Regions from separate parts of the Pseudomonas sp. IT-P74 genome, predicted to be linked through region 2. Evidence: predicted binding sites of a transcription regulator. Region 2 holds the regulator's gene; the other holds the start of a gene.

Region 1 (7,874 bases), on a different contig from region 2:
TCCATCAACCGCTCCACGCAGCATGCACCTTCAGGGCTGGCAATCGGGCGGATCCGTGCACGCTGACGGATCAACGCGTCGTCACTGATCTTGCGCTCCACCAGCAGCAGGTTGCGGCTGTGTTGTGACAGTGCCAGGGCGTCCTGGGCGGGGTCGGTCAGCAGCAGGTCGATCTGGCTCAGGCCGAACAGTTCGTCGCCCAGGGTCAGGCCCAGCTGCAACTGCAGGGTAATGCCGCTGTCCGCGACTTCGATCTGCAACTGGTGGCCTAGAGCCCGCAGCAGCTCGCCACAGCAGATGGCGTTGGTCAGGTAATCGTCGCCGCTGTCTTCGGTGTGGAACAGCATCAACGTGCTGCCATCGTTCAAGGTCTCCACTTCGCCTTGATACAGCGAAGCGGCCTGGTCGAGGCAATCGCGATAGCGTTCGAGCAGCTCTTCAAGTCGCGCACGCGGCAGGCGTCGCAGTTGCTCCTGGGAACCCAGTTGCACCGCCAGCACCGCGCTGTGTTGCGGCACGCTCGGCGTGGCCTTGCGAATCACCGGTTGTGGAGGGCTGTCCAGCGACTCGTCGCGCAGATCGGCGAACGGGTCTTCATCATCGTCGTCTTCAACAGTGCTGACGATCTGCCGTGGCGCTGGCTTGAGCGCCGCTACCGGGCGGCTCTCGTCGAAACTCGGGTCGCGCAGGTTACGGACTTCGAAGGCCGGGTCGGCCTCGTCATCGACGTCGTCGAATTCCGGTTCCGGTTCCGGCACAGGGGCGGGCTCCGGGGCGAAGTTGGCGTGCAGCTGGCGCGCCAGGTCGCCGATTTCGTCCTGGCGGTCGGTGCCCGGGGTGTATTCGTCGATGTTGCGCAGCCACACCCGCAATTGCAGCAGCGGCGTGGAGAGATAACGCCCCATGCGCAGGCTCAGGGCCAGGGACAGGGCCAGCAGGATGGCGCTCAGAATGCCCATGCTTTGCAGGCTGATGGTCATCGGCTGCTGGAACTGGTCCATGTCCAGGCTGATGCGCAATTGCCCGGCAGTCACGTCCTGGAAGGTGATTTTGCTCTGGTACATGCCCTCGGCTTCGCCCAGCAGGCCATGCTTGGGACGCTGGCCGGATTCGGCGAGGATGCGGTTGTCCGGGCTGTAGATGGCGGCGTGGGCCACCAGTTTGTTCTTGGTCAGGTTATTGAGCAGCACATTGAGGCTGAGGATGTCGTTGGACACCAACAGCTCGGTGGCCGAGGTGGCCGTCTGCGTAGTCAGGCTTTCGCCCAGCGCATCCGCCTGCTCGTGCATGGCCTGCTTGAACTGCAGGCCCATCACACCGGCATAGATGACCAGGGCCAGGGCGACCAGAATCACGTTATGGCTGGCGATGCGCAATGCAATCGGTACACGGCGGTGGCGCAGTGCCCGGAAGATCAGCAGGAAGAAGTTATCGGTTTTTACTGGCGTAGGCCGGTTCACTTGAGCTCGGCTCTTTTGTCCGTGGAGTTGACGCGCAGTATAGCGACAGGCCCTAGACCGTCAAAGCGCTCACGGTGCCCGATGGTCACTGAAAGTGGGTAGAATGCGGTTTTTTTCCACCTGCGGGGGTGCGCCTTGCGCGAAATCGTCCTGATAAACATCACGGGAGTCGACCGTCCGGGTCTGACTGCGGCCATTACCGGCGTTCTGGCCCAGGGTGGTGTGAACATTCTCGACATCGGTCAGGCGGTGATCCACGACACCTTGTCGTTCGGCATCCTGGTTGAAATTCCCGACACCGAGCAAGGCAAGTCCGTGCTCAAGGACATCCTGTTCAAGGGGTACGAGCTCGATCAACAGGTGCGTTTCACGCCAGTGTCCGAAGTGGATTACCAGCAGTGGGTCGGCAACCAGGGCAAAAAACGCCACATCGTGACCCTGTTGACCCGCAAGGTGACAGCCGGGCAGTTGCAGGCCGTGAGCTCGATCACCGCCAAATATGGCCTGAACATCGACCATATCGATCGTCTGTCCGGGCGCATGCCGCTGGACACTCCGGCCGACAAGGGCAAGGGCTGCATCGAGTTTTCCGTGCGTGGCGAAGCGGCTGATCCGCAGGCGCTGCGTGCCGAATTCCTCAGCGTTGCCCAGGAACTGAACGTCGACATCGCCTTCCAGGAAGATTCGCTGTTCCGTCGCAACCGTCGTCTGGCGGTGTTCGACATGGATTCGACCCTGATCGAAGCCGAAGTCATCGATGAACTGGCCAAAGCGGCGGGTGTCGGCGACAAGGTCTCGGAAATCACTGAACGGGCAATGGCCGGCGAACTGGACTTCCGCGCCAGCTTCAAAGAGCGCCTGGCCTTGCTCAAAGGCCTGGACGTCAATGTGCTGGACTCCATCGGCGCCTCGCTGCGCCTGACCGAAGGCGCCGAAACCCTGTTCGCTGAACTCAAGCGACTGGGCTACAAGACAGCGATTCTGTCGGGCGGCTTCACTTACTTCGCCAAGCAATTGCAGGCGAAGCTGGGTATCGACTATGTGTTCGCCAACGAACTGGAAGTGGTCGACGGCAAAGTCACCGGCGTGGCGATAGAGCCGATTGTCGATGCGCAGCGCAAGGCGGACTTGCTGAAGGAACTGGCACACAAGGAAGGTTTGCGTCTGGAGCAGACCATTGCGGTCGGTGACGGTGCCAATGACTTGCCGATGCTGGCGATTGCCGGGTTGGGTGTGGCGTTCCGCGCCAAGCCGCTGGTCAAGCAGTCGGCCAAGCAAGCGATCTCGACCCTGGGGCTGGATGGCGTGCTGTATCTGCTGGGTTTCCGCGATCGCGACGGACAGCTCTAACACCGCAAACTACTGTAGGAGCGAGCTTGCTCGCGATGGGCGTTAACGATGACGCGGGCAATCTGAATGCCCGCGTCGCCTCGCCGTTCATCGCGAGCAAGCTCGCTCCTACATATCAGGCCTTCGGCAGGCCCATGCCCTGACCCATCTGCACCGCTGTACCGGCGGTCATTTCTTCAGCCCACTTGACCTGATCCGGCCCGAACAGCACGACGGCGGTCGAACCCAGCTTGAAGCGACCCAGTTCCGCACCTTTTTCCAGATGGATAGGCGCGCGCGCGGTTTCGTCGTAGCGGAAGGTTTTCAGCTCGCGTTTCGGCGGCGTGACCAGACCGGCCCAAACGGTTTCAATCGACGCAACGATCATCGCGCCCACCAGCACCACGGCCATCGGTCCGCGCTCGGTGTCGAATATGCACGCCACGCGCTCGTTGCGGGCGAACAGTTCCGGAACGTTTTCAGCGGTTGTCTGGTTGACCGAGAACAGGCGACCCGGGATGTAGACCATCTCGCGCAGGGTGCCGGCCAGTGGCATGTGCACGCGGTGGTAGTCCTTCGGCGACAGGTAGATGGTCGCGAAGTCGCCACCCATGAACGGCGCAGCGTTTGCCGCATCGCCACCCAACAGTTCCAGCACGCTGAAGCTGTGGCCCTTGGCCTGGAACACACGACCGTGTTCGATCGGGCCAAGCTGGCTGATCGCGCCGTCGGCCGGGCTGAGGATCGCGCCCGGAGTCTCGTCCAGCGGGCGGGCACCGTCTTTCAGCGCGCGGGTGAAGAACGCATTGAAGTGCTCGTAGGCGGTCAGGTCTTCGACCAGCGCCTGGGACATGTCCACCTGATAGCGCTTGGCGAACCAGGCGGTAAAGGCATTCTTGAACCAGCGCACGCGGCATTCGGCGATGCAGCCGGCCAGTCGCGAGAGCAAGTTGTGGGGCAGCAGGTACTGGCCGAGGAGAAACAGACGCTTGTTCATTAACGGTCCTTAAAAATCTTAAATGTCTACCGGGGTATCGGGATGGTTGCCCCATTCGCCCCAGGAGCCGGCGTAGCCTTTGACCCGCGGATAACCGAGAGCCTTGGCCACCAGATAGGTGAAGCCAGAACGATGGTGGGTCTGGCAGTGGGTAATCACTTCTTTGTCTTTACTGATCCCGAGTTGTTCGAGGATCTGCGGCATGTCGGTGCGGATGCGCAACTGGCGTGCCTTATCCATGCCGGCGGTCCATTCGAAATTGACCGCGCCGGGAATGTGTCCGCCCTTGGCTGCCAAGACTTTCTCGCCGGAAAACTCCAGCGGTCCGCGTGCATCCCAGATCGCCAGATCGGCGGCACCGAGACGGCTTTGCAGGTATTCGCGGGTGGCGGTGGGTTCGTCGTGCAAGGTCAGTGGAACCGGGCCGCCCACGGGTGGCGGGATCTGGATCGACATGGGCAAGCCTTCCGCCAGCCAGGCCATGAGGCCGCCGTCGACATAGTGGTACTTGCCGTGGCCGATGACATCCAGCAGCCAGATGAAGCGCCCGGCCCAACCGCCGCCTTCGTCGTCATACACCACGTAGACCGCGTCGGGGTTGTGTCCCAGCTCACCAAACAGCGCTTCGAGTGCTGCCTTCGGGGGCATCAGCCCCGGGGCGGGGGCCTGGCCGAGCTGCGTGCGCTTCGGATCGACAAAGCGCGCGCCGGGAATGTGCCCTTCGGCGTAGCGGGCGGGACTGGTCAAGTCCACCAGAATCAGTTCGCGGGCGTCGAGGCGAGGGAGCAAGTCGCTCGGCTCGATCACCAGCGGCAAGCCAGAGAAGTCAGACATGTGAGGTCTCCAGAGCACAAAAGGGAGGATTGTAACGCAGCTTATTGGCCTCGGTGGCTAAAGCTGTGCAGGGCTTTTTCGATGCATTGCGCGGTTTTGCCGAAGGCCTGTACGGAGATTTCCGAAAACGGCCCGCCGCCTTGATCCGCCACGACGATCATGATCACCCGGCCATTGTTGACCAGCGAACGCAGCAGCAGGTGTTCGCCGCTGAACTGCGAGCGCAGGTTGTTGGGTAGCAGGGCCGAGAATTGCACGTTGTTGGCTGGCGTCAGGCGCACCTGGGCCTGCTGCGCAAGCAGGCGTTGCAACACGTTGCTCTGGCTGACCACGAAGTTCAACCCGGCAGCCTCCTTCGGCAGGCCGGCCGTCTGGTGCACACGCAGGTTGGTGTGGGTGCGGTCGGCCATCAGGATCATCACCCGACGCATGCCGCAGGCCACGAGGGCGTCCCGGGCGGCGATGGTCAAGTGCATGGCGTTGGTGAAGCGACTCGGCTCGACCAGCAATTCGGCGCATTGCTTGCGCCACTTCGCCAGGTCTTCGGCGGTGGGTGCCGCTGCTGGCAGTAAGCCTGCGTGGACGCGGTTCATGCCCCACGGCCAGATCAGCGATTCGGCGGGGTGCCAGAGGTCGGGCATGGCGTGATGGCGTGCGCTGTTGGCGGCTTGCTGGTGCAGTTGTTGCTGCAGCTCGTCCATCGGCATTTGCAGGTAAAGGCAGGTCAGGTACTGCCAGCGCTCACTGTGGGGGCTGTCCCAGGCGTGTTGCGCCGACAGTGCCAGCCCGTTGGCCAGCAGCACCGTATTGGCCGGTTGATTGAGCCAGCGGCGCAGGGTCGGATCGTCATCGAGGCGGTTCTGCTGACGCAGTGGATGCTCGCTGTCACGGGCGATGCGCAGGACTTTCACCAGTTCCCGCTGTTCGGTGAGCAGCAGGCGATAACCCTGCTGCACCCAGATCGGCAAGCGCCAGACCTCTACCAGCGCCTGACCGATGTCCAGCAGGCGTACGCCAAACAGTTGCTGCTCGACTTTGCGTGCCGACTCGCCTTTATGGATGACCCGCAGCTCCCAGTCTTCGAGCAGTTTCGGATGGGTCAGCGCCAACGGCCACAGGGGCGAAAGAAACAGCAGGCTGCCCCAATGGATGTCCTGCCACAGCCGCGCCAGGCGGCTGGCAAAAAAACCGTTGGCCTGTTGCGTGGCGTGCTGGCTGATCATCTGCAACTGACGCAGGGCTTTGGGGATCTCGGACTGGGGTTCGACGGGCAACCGCGCGAGCAGTTCTTCGGTGCGCTTCAGGCCGAGGCGATTGATCGCAATCTCGAGGTTTTCCGCAGGCTCGATCATGCCGCCATGGGTATGCCGGTTGGCTTCGCGAATCACGCTCAAGGCCAGTGCCGGGCTGCCTTGCATGAGGTCGGCGATATCGCGCAGCGAGCTGCGGCTGTCGCCGATGGCCTTGCAGACCCGGTCGTGACTGGCTTGCGGAACCGGCAGGCGCACGCCATCGAGCAGCTTGACCCAGCCTTCGAGAGTGGTCGGTTTCGGGGTTGGAACGTTCGTTTCGTTAACCATGGTGGGAGGCGATCATCGTCAACATTACCTGGGCCCGGAAGGGGTCAAATTAGCTTTTCGCCTGAACTGGCTATAGTCTGGCGCAGTTTTGCCGATAAGTAGAAGAAGAGATTTTTTAACTTCCGAATATGACCTTGAACCCGACTCAGTAAGTGCTCTCCTAACCTATGGCTAAAATTATCGGCATCATCGTCGTATTCGCGAGCGTGCTCGGCGGATACGTGCTTTCCCACGGCAAGATTGCCGCCCTGATCCAGCCTTTCGAGGTCATGATCATCGGCGGCGCGGCCCTCGGCGCTTTCCTGCAGGCCAACCCCGGCTACATGACCATGCACGTGCTCAAGAAGTCCCTGAGCATGTTCAGTTCGCGTTTCAACCACGGCTTCTACCTTGAAGTGCTGGGCCTGATCTACGAGATCCTCAACAAGAGCCGCCGCGAAGGCATGATGGCCATCGAAGGCGACATCGAAGATGCCGCCGCGAGCCCGATCTTCGCCAAGTACCCGACCGTTCTCAAGGACGAGCGCATGACCGCGTTCATCTGCGATTACCTGCGCATCATGTCCTCCGGCAACATGGCTCCCCACGAGCTGGAAGGCTTGTTCGACATGGAACTGTTCAGCCTCAAGGAAGACCTGGAACACCCATCCCACGCCGTCAACGGCATCGCCGACGCCATGCCCGGTTTCGGTATCGTCGCGGCGGTATTGGGTATCGTGGTAACCATGGCTTCGCTGGGTGAAGGTGACCAGAAGTCCATCGGCCTGCACGTGGGTGCGGCACTGGTGGGTACCTTCTTCGGTATTCTCGCCGCCTACGGTTTCTTCGGCCCGCTGGCTCATTCCCTGGCCCACGATGCCAAGGAAGAGCTGAACGTCTATGAAGCCATCAAGGCCTCGCTGGTAGCGTCGGCGTCCGGCATGCCGCCATCGCTGGCCGTGGAGTTCGGGCGCAAGGTTCTGTACCCGGCGCACCGTCCAAGCTTCGCCGAGCTGGAACAAGCGGTTCGCGGTCGTTAAGTTATGGAAAACAATCAGCCGATCATTATCAAGCGCGTCAAGCGCATTGCCGGCGGGCACCACGGGGGCGCGTGGAAAATCGCCTTCGCCGACTTTGCCACGGCGATGATGGCGTTCTTCCTGGTGTTGTGGCTGCTGTCCACCGCCACGCCGGAACAGAAGATCGCCATCGCCGGTTACTTCAAGGACCCGATCGGCTTTTCCGAAAGCGGCACGCCGTACATCATCGATCTGGGTGGTACGCCGACCATGGCGCCGGAAAACACCCTCAACCCCGAGGTCAAGTCCCAGCCACAGCCGGACAAGGTCACTATCGATACCGACCAGGTCGAAGGCATGGCCGAGCAGGTCGAAAAAGAGCGCCTCGAACTGTTGCTGCAAGAATTGCAGAACAAGGTCGAAGAAAACCCGCAGATGCAGAAGTTCAAGGACCAGATCCTGTTCGAAATCACGCCGGACGGCCTGCGTATCCAGATCATGGACGCGGAAAACCGCCCGATGTTCGATTCAGGCTCGGCTCGCTTGAAGCCGTATTTCGAAGACATCCTGCTGGCCATGGCCGACACCATCAAGGCGGTTCCGAACAAGATCAGCATCAGCGGCCACACCGATGCCAAGCCATACACCGGCACCGGTGATTTCGGTAACTGGGAGC
Region 2 (7,874 bases):
CGACCGGGGTTCACCCCCTGCATCGCCAGCATGCGCACGATGCTGGCCGAGCGGGCCGAGGACAGCTCCCAGTTGGTCGGGTACTGCGCGGTGCGGATCGGCTGATCGTCGGTGAAACCTTCGACATGGATCGGGTTGTCGAACGGCTTCAGGATCGCCGCGACCTTGTCGATGATGTTGAACGCGATGTCGCTGGGCATGGCGTCGCCACTGCCGAACAACAGGCTGGAATTGAGTTCGATCTCAACCCACAACTCGTTGCCGCGCACGGTCATCTGGTTGGAGCTGATCAAGTCACCGAACGCCGCACTGATGTCGTCGGCGATGCTTTTGAGCGGATCGCTGGCGCCGGAGACACCGGCATCGACCTGATCACTGTCATGGACCAGCGGCTTGGCCGGGGTCACGGTCTTCGGCCGCTCGTCACCGATGGGGATTGGCTTGAGCGAACGATCGGAATCGGTAAAGACCCCGATCAGCGCCTCGGAAATGACCTTGTACTTGCCTTCGTTGATCGACGAGATGGAGTACATCACCACGAAAAAGGCGAACAGCAAGGTGATGAAGTCGGCGTAGGAAACCAGCCAACGTTCATGGTTTACATGTTCTTCCTGATGTCGACGACGAGCCATAGTCCATTACCCCCCATCAATCCATGAAGCCCTGAAGCTTCAACTCAATGGAGCGTGGGTTTTCACCTTCGGCGATCGACAGGAGCCCTTCAAGTAGCATTTCGCGATAACGCGACTGGCGCAACGCAATGGATTTGAGTTTGGCGGCGATCGGCAGCAGCACCAGGTTGGCACTGGCCACGCCGTAGATGGTGGCGACGAACGCCACGGCAATACCGCTGCCCAGTTGCGATGGATCAGCGAGGTTGCCCATGACATGAATCAGGCCCATGACCGCACCGATGATGCCGATGGTCGGCGCGTAACCGCCCATGCTTTCGAAGACCTTGGCCGCTTCGATGTCGCGGCTTTCCTGGGTGTAGAAATCCACTTCCAGAATGCTGCGGATCGCTTCCGGCTCGGCGCCGTCAACCAGCAGTTGCAGACCTTTGCGCGCGTAGTTGTCGGGCTCGGCGTCGGCGATGCCTTCAAGGCCCAGCAGGCCTTCCTTGCGGGCGGTCAGGCTCCAGTTCACCACGCGGTCGATGCCACCGGCCAGGTCGACACGGGGCGGGAACAGGATCCAGGCGAGGATCTGCATGGCGCGCTTGAAGGCACTCATCGGCGATTGCAGCAGCGCGGCGCCAATGGTGCCGCCGAGTACGATCAGTGCTGCCGGGCCGTTGGCCAGGGCGCCGAGATGACCGCCTTCAAGGTAGTTGCCGCCGATGATCGCGACAAAGGCCATGATGATGCCAATCAGGCTGAGAACATCCATCAGATACAGGCCTCGACCAAGTGCTTGCCAATGTCGTCGAGGCTGTACACCGCGTCGGCGAGTTCGGCTTTGACGATGGCCATCGGCATGCCGTAGATCACGCAACTGGCTTCGTCCTGTGCCCAGATCGAACTGCCACCCTGCTTGAGCAGGCGCGCGCCTTCGCGGCCGTCGGCGCCCATGCCGGTCAGGACCACCGCCAGAACTTTGTCACCGTAGGTCTTGGCCGCCGAACCGAAGGTGATGTCCACGCACGGTTTGTAGTTGAGACGTTCGTCACCCGGGAGGATTTTCACCGCGCCGCGACCGTCGATCATCATCTGCTTGCCACCCGGCGCCAGCAGCGCCAGGCCCGGACGCAGGATGTCGCCATCCTCGGCTTCCTTGACGCTGATGCGGCAGAGCTTGTCCAGGCGCTCGGCAAAGGCCTTTGTGAAGGCGGCCGGCATGTGCTGGACCAGCACGATCGGGGCCGGGAAGTTGGCCGGCAATTGGGTCAAGACCCGCTGCAGGGCGACCGGGCCACCGGTGGACGTACCGATGGCCACCAGTTTGTAGGCTTTGCGTTTCGGCGCGGGCGACGACGCGCAGGCCCCATGTGTACGCACAGGAATCGGTGCCGGTGCCGGACGCACGGGCGCGCTGCTGCCGTAACTTCCGATACTGGAAGGCGCAGGTGTTGGAGCTGGTGCGGCCACAGGGGCCGGAGCGCTGTAAGTGCTGACGCGACGATTGCTGCGCGAAATGCTCAGGATCTTTTCGCACAGCAGTTGCTTGACCTTCTCGGGGTTGCGCGAGATGTCTTCGAAGTTCTTCGGCAGGAAGTCCACCGCGCCGGCATCCAGCGCATCGAGGGTGACCCGGGCGCCTTCGTGGGTCAGCGAGGAGAACATCAGGACCGGGGTCGGGCAGCGTTGCATGATGTGCCGCACGGCAGTGATGCCGTCCATCATCGGCATCTCGTAGTCCATGGTGATCACGTCGGGCTTGAGGGCCAGCGCCTGATCGATCGCCTCTTTGCCATTGGTCGCCGTGCCGACGACCTGGATATTGGAATCCGCTGAAAGAATTTCCGAAACGCGGCGGCGGAAAAACCCCGAATCGTCCACCACCAGGACTTTGACTGCCATAAACACTCCATTAGATGGAGCGAGGCCAGGCGCCCCGCTCCACCAGAATCAAATACGCCGTGTGGCGTAACGCTTGAGCATGCTCGGAACATCGAGAATCAGCGCGATGCGGCCGTCACCGGTGATGGTGGCGCCGGACATGCCCGGAGTTCCCTGGAGCATTTTGCCCAATGGCTTGATGACCACTTCTTCCTGGCCCACCAGTTGATCGACGACAAAGCCGATCCGCTGGGTGCCCACCGAAAGGATCACCACATGGCCCTCGCGCTGCTCTTCGTGAGCGGCGGAGCTGACCAGCCAGCGTTTGAGATAGAACAATGGCAGCGCCTTGTCCCGCACGATCACCACTTCCTGGCCGTCCACGACGTTGGTGGTCGACAGGTCGAGGTGGAAGATCTCGTTGACGTTCACCAGCGGGAACGCGAACGCCTGGTTGCCGAGCATGACCATCAGCGTCGGCATGATCGCCAGGGTCAGCGGCACCTTGATGACGATCTTCGAACCCTGGCCCTTGGCCGAGTAGATGTTGATCGAACCGTTGAGCTGGGAAATCTTGGTTTTCACCACGTCCATGCCCACGCCGCGACCCGATACGTCGGAGATCTCGGTCTTGGTCGAGAAACCCGGGGCGAAGATCAGGTTGTAGCATTCGGTGTCGCTCAGACGATCGGCGGCATCCTTGTCCATCACGCCGCGTTTAACCGCGATGGAACGCAGGACGTTCGGGTCCATGCCTTTGCCGTCGTCGGAGATCGACAGCAGGATGTGGTCGCCCTCCTGCTCGGCCGCCAGGATCACTTTGCCACCCCGGGCCTTGCCCGAAGCTTCGCGTTCTTCCGGCGATTCGATGCCATGGTCGACCGCGTTGCGCACCAAGTGGACCAGCGGGTCGGCCAGAGCCTCGACGAGGTTCTTGTCGAGGTCGGTTTCTTCGCCGACCAGTTCCAGGTTGATCTCTTTCTTGAGCTGGCGGGCCAGGTCGCGAACCAGGCGCGGGAAGCGCCCGAAGACTTTCTTGATCGGCTGCATCCGGGTCTTCATGACCGCGGTCTGCAGGTCGGCGGTGACCACGTCGAGGTTCGACACGGCCTTGGACATGGCTTCGTCGCCGCTGTTGAGGCCCAGGCGGACCAGGCGGTTACGCACCAGCACCAACTCGCCGACCATGTTCATGATCTCGTCGAGACGCGCGGTATCGACGCGCACGGTGGTCTCGGCTTCACTCGCCGGCTTTTCCGCCGGTGGCACGGCCGGGGCACGGGCAGCAGCCGGTGCAGCAGCGGCCACAGGGGCCCGTGTTTCGGCTATTGGCTCGGGAGCCTTGGCCACGGGTTTCGGCGCGGCTGCCTTGGCGGCAGGTGCCGCAACCGAGGCGTTGGCGCCGGTTGCCGTTCCAGCCGTTGCGCCCACTTCAGTGAACTTGCCTTTGCCGTGCAACTCGTCGAGCAGCGCTTCGAACTCGTGATCGGAAATCAGATCGCTGCCGGCCGCCACCGCGCTGGGTGCCGCGGGCGCGGGCACAGAAGCAATGGCCGACTCCAGCGCCTCGACAGCAAAGTTACCCTTGCCGTGCAGTTGGTCGAGCAGTGCTTCGAATTCGTCGTCAGTAATATCGGAACTGTCGCCGGCCGCTTTCGGCGCTTCTGGCACAGCGGTCGCCGGGACCACCGCGTCAACGGCGAACTGGCCTTTACCGTGCAGCTGATCGAGCAACGACTCGAACTCGGCATCGGTGATTTCATCGCTGCCGGCGGCATTGCCGGCAGGCGCTGGAGCAGCCTTCGGGGCCTCGGCCTGGGCCTTGACGGCATTCAGCGAGTCCAGCAGTTGTTCGAATTCATTGTCGGTGATATCGCCCGACTCGGCTTCAGCCACAGGCGCTTCGACCACGGCGGCGACAGGCGCGGCAGCCACCTCGTCAGCCGATTGCGGCTCGGCCAGACGGGCCAGCGCCGCGAGCAGTTGCGGTGTCGCGGCCGTGATCGGGCCGCGTTCGCGGACTTCGCTGAACATGCCGTTCACCGCGTCCAGCGCTTCGAGAACCACGTCCATCAGTTCCGAGTCGACGCGACGTTCACCCTTGCGCAGGATGTCGAACACGTTCTCGGCGATGTGGCAGCACTCCACCAGTTCGTTGAGCTGGAGGAAGCCGGCGCCCCCTTTTACAGTGTGAAAACCGCGAAAAATTGCATTGAGCAGATCCGCATCATCCGGACGGCTTTCCAGCTCGACCAGTTGCTCGGACAGTTGCTCTAGAATCTCGCCGGCCTCAACCAGGAAATCCTGAAGGATCTCTTCATCGGCGCCGAAGCTCATTAAGGGGGTGCTCCTACAGGTCTAAAAACCCAAAAAACCTAAAATTCTAAAACTCTAAAATCCCAGGCTGGATAACAAATCGTCCACATCGTCCTGGCCGGACACAACGTCTTCTCTTTTATCGGCATGAATCTGCGGACCTTCACCCTGAGAGAGATGTTTTTGTGGATCTTTTTCAGCAAGCATCGCTTCACGGTCATGTTCGATGCCCGCAAAGCGGTCCACCTGACTGGCCATCAGCACGAGCTTGAGCAGGTTGCTTTCAACTTCGGTGACCAACTGGGTCACACGCTTGATCACCTGGCCTGTGAGGTCCTGGTAATCCTGGGCGAGCAGGATGTCGTTGAGGTTGCCCGACACCGCGCGATTGTCCGTGCCGCTGCGCGTCAGGAACCCGTCGACCCGCCGGGCCAGTTCACGAAACTCTTCGGCGCCGACTTCGCGACGCATGAAGCGCCCCCAGTCCGCGCTCAACACCTTGGCTTCATCGGCCAGGCCATTGACCAGCGGCGTGGCACTTTCCACCAGATCCATGGTGCGATTGGCCGCGGCCTCGGTCAGCTTGACCACGTACCCCAGGCGCTCGGTGGCGTCGGTGATCTGCGACACTTCTTCGGCTTGCGGCATGTGCGGGTCAATCTGGAAATTGACGATCGCGCTATGCAGTTCGCGGGTGAGCTTGCCCACTTCCTGATACAGGCCACGGTCACGGGTCTGGTTGAGCTCATGGATCAATTGCACCGCGTCGCCGAACTTGCCTTTTTCAAGGCTCTCGACCAATTCGACGGCGTGTTTTTTCAGGGTCGATTCAAAGTCGCCCAATGAAGTTTCGTTATTGCCCATAGCTCCCCCGTGGCGCATTCATCAACCGATGCGTTCGAAAATCTTCTCGATTTTTTCTTTCAACGCCTGGGCCGTGAAGGGTTTGACCACATAGCCGTTAACACCGGCCTGGGCGGCTTCGATGATCTGCTCGCGCTTGGCTTCAGCGGTCACCATCAGCACCGGCAGGTGCTTGAGCTTTTCATCGGCACGCACGTGGCGCAGCAGATCGATACCGGTCATGCCAGGCATGTTCCAGTCCGTTACCAGAAAGTCGATGCTTCCGCTGTTGAGCACCGGAATGGCGGTAGTGCCATCGTCGGCCTCGACGGTGTTGGTGAACCCAAGGTCACGCAGCAGGTTCTTGATGATCCGCCGCATCGTTGAGAAGTCATCAACGATGAGGATTTTCATGTTCTTGTCCAATTCGACCTCCAAGCAGTCTTAAACGCGCCCAGCACCTGGACACGCCATTTCAATCAATCCGGCAAAGCACTCAATGACTGTCTGGAGCACAACAGATCGCGACCGGCGCAGTTCAACACCACACCAGCCTCGTTCGCAGTGTCCCCACACTGCCTTCAGCGCGCTCGCCACTCCCCCAAACGCCCCCGCAAACGGGCCGCGCACTGGCTGTGTAACTGGCTGACCCGCGATTCGCTGACCCCCAGGACCTCACCGATTTCCTTGAGGTTCAACTCTTCGTCGTAGTACAGCGCCAACACCAGCCGCTCACGCTCCGGCAAATTGGCAATCGCATCCGCCAGCGCAGCCTGGAAGCGTTCATCCTCCAGGTCGCGTGACGGCTCGAGATGAGCACTCGCGCCATCCTCGTGCAGCCCCTCGTGTTCGCCGTCCTGCAAAAGGTCGTCGAAACTGAACAGCCGGCTGCCCAGGGTGTCGTTCAAAATCCCGTAGTAATCATCGAGACTCAATTGGAGTTCGGCCGCAACTTCGTGATCTTTAGCATCACGGCCGGTTTTCGCTTCAATCGAGCGAATGGCATCGCTGACCATCCGCGTATTGCGGTGAACCGAACGTGGCGCCCAGTCCCCCTTGCGCACCTCATCGAGCATGGCGCCGCGGATTCGTATGCCCGCGTACGTTTCGAAACTGGCGCCTTTGCTGGCGTCATATTTGGTCGATACTTCAAGCAGGCCGATCATCCCGGCCTGGATCAGGTCTTCAACCTGGACACTGGCCGGCAATCGCGCCAGCAAGTGGTAGGCAATGCGTTTAACCAGCGGCGCGTAACGCTCGATCAGCTCGTACTGCGCATCGCGTGCCGACTTTTTGTAGAGGTTGTAGCCGCTGGCTGTCATAGAACAGGTCCTGCTGTCTGCTGCACAAGCCGCTCGACGAAAAACTCCAGGTGCCCGCGCGGGTTGGCGGGCAGCGGCCAGGTATCGACCTTCTGCGCGATGGCCTTGAACGCCAGCGAGCACTTGGAACGCGGGAAGGCCTCGTAGACGGCGCGCTGCTTCTGCACGGCCTTGCGCACGCTTTCGTCGTAGGGCACCGCGCCGACGTATTGTAAGGCGACATCGAGGAAGCGATCCGTGACCTTGGTCAACTTGGCGAACAGGTTGCGTCCTTCCTGCGGGCTCTGGGCCATGTTGGCCAGGACGCGGAAGCGGTTCATGCCGTAGTCGCGGTTCAGCAACTTGATCAAGGCATAGGCATCGGTAATCGAAGTCGGCTCGTCGCACACCACCAGCAGCACTTCCTGGGCGGCGCGAACGAAACTGACTACCGAGTCCCCAATGCCCGCAGCGGTGTCGATCACCAGTACGTCGAGGTTGTCGCCGATATCACTGAAGGCCTGGATCAGGCCGGCGTGTTGCGCGGGGCTCAGATGCACCATGCTCTGAGTGCCGGATGCGGCCGGAACGATACGGATGCCGCCGGGTCCCTGCAGCAATACATCGCGCAGTTCGCAGCGGCCTTCGATCACGTCGGCCAGGGTACGTTTGGGTGTCAGGCCCAGCAGAACGTCGACGTTCGCCAGTCCAAGGTCCGCGTCCAACAGCATGACGCGCCGGCCAAGCTCGGCCAAAGCCAGGGACAAGTTCACTGACACATTAGTTTTCCCGACGCCACCTTTGCCGCCGGTCACCGCGATCACCTGTACGGGATGCATGCTGCCCATGTTATTTCTTTACCTTGTCTTGCATAGACGGAGGCCACATTACTGGCTGCGCGTTCACAAACGGAACA

The links. The regulator FliA, encoded in region 2, starts transcription of late flagellar genes. The targets are predictions, from matches to a motif close to CTAAAGTTTNNNNNNNNNNNGCCGNTAA.
Region 1: motA (flagellar motor stator protein MotA) is a predicted target of FliA. The motif match lies at 6,271-6,298, and genes of this name have one in related genera.

The regions. Positions count from the first base shown of each region.
Region 1 is NZ_CATKQD010000004.1:215,681-223,554, forward strand. It holds gene ACM6J5_RS04590 (AhpA/YtjB family protein) at 1-1,460, opposite strand, end outside; gene serB (phosphoserine phosphatase SerB) at 1,596-2,810, shown strand; gene asd (archaetidylserine decarboxylase) at 2,926-3,786, opposite strand; gene rhdA (thiosulfate sulfurtransferase) at 3,805-4,620, opposite strand; gene ACM6J5_RS04610 (HDOD domain-containing protein) at 4,662-6,200, opposite strand; gene motA (flagellar motor stator protein MotA) at 6,368-7,219, shown strand; gene motB (flagellar motor protein MotB) at 7,223-7,874, shown strand, end outside.
Region 2 is NZ_CATKQD010000055.1:241,246-249,119, reverse strand. It holds gene motD (flagellar motor protein MotD) at 1-632, opposite strand, end outside; gene ACM6J5_RS21495 (flagellar motor protein) at 649-1,389, opposite strand; gene ACM6J5_RS21490 (protein-glutamate methylesterase/protein-glutamine glutaminase) at 1,389-2,519, opposite strand; gene ACM6J5_RS21485 (chemotaxis protein CheA) at 2,568-4,835, opposite strand; gene ACM6J5_RS21480 (protein phosphatase CheZ) at 4,890-5,678, opposite strand; gene ACM6J5_RS21475 (chemotaxis response regulator CheY) at 5,700-6,071, opposite strand; gene fliA (RNA polymerase sigma factor FliA) at 6,239-6,979, opposite strand; gene fleN (flagellar synthesis regulator FleN) at 6,976-7,806, opposite strand.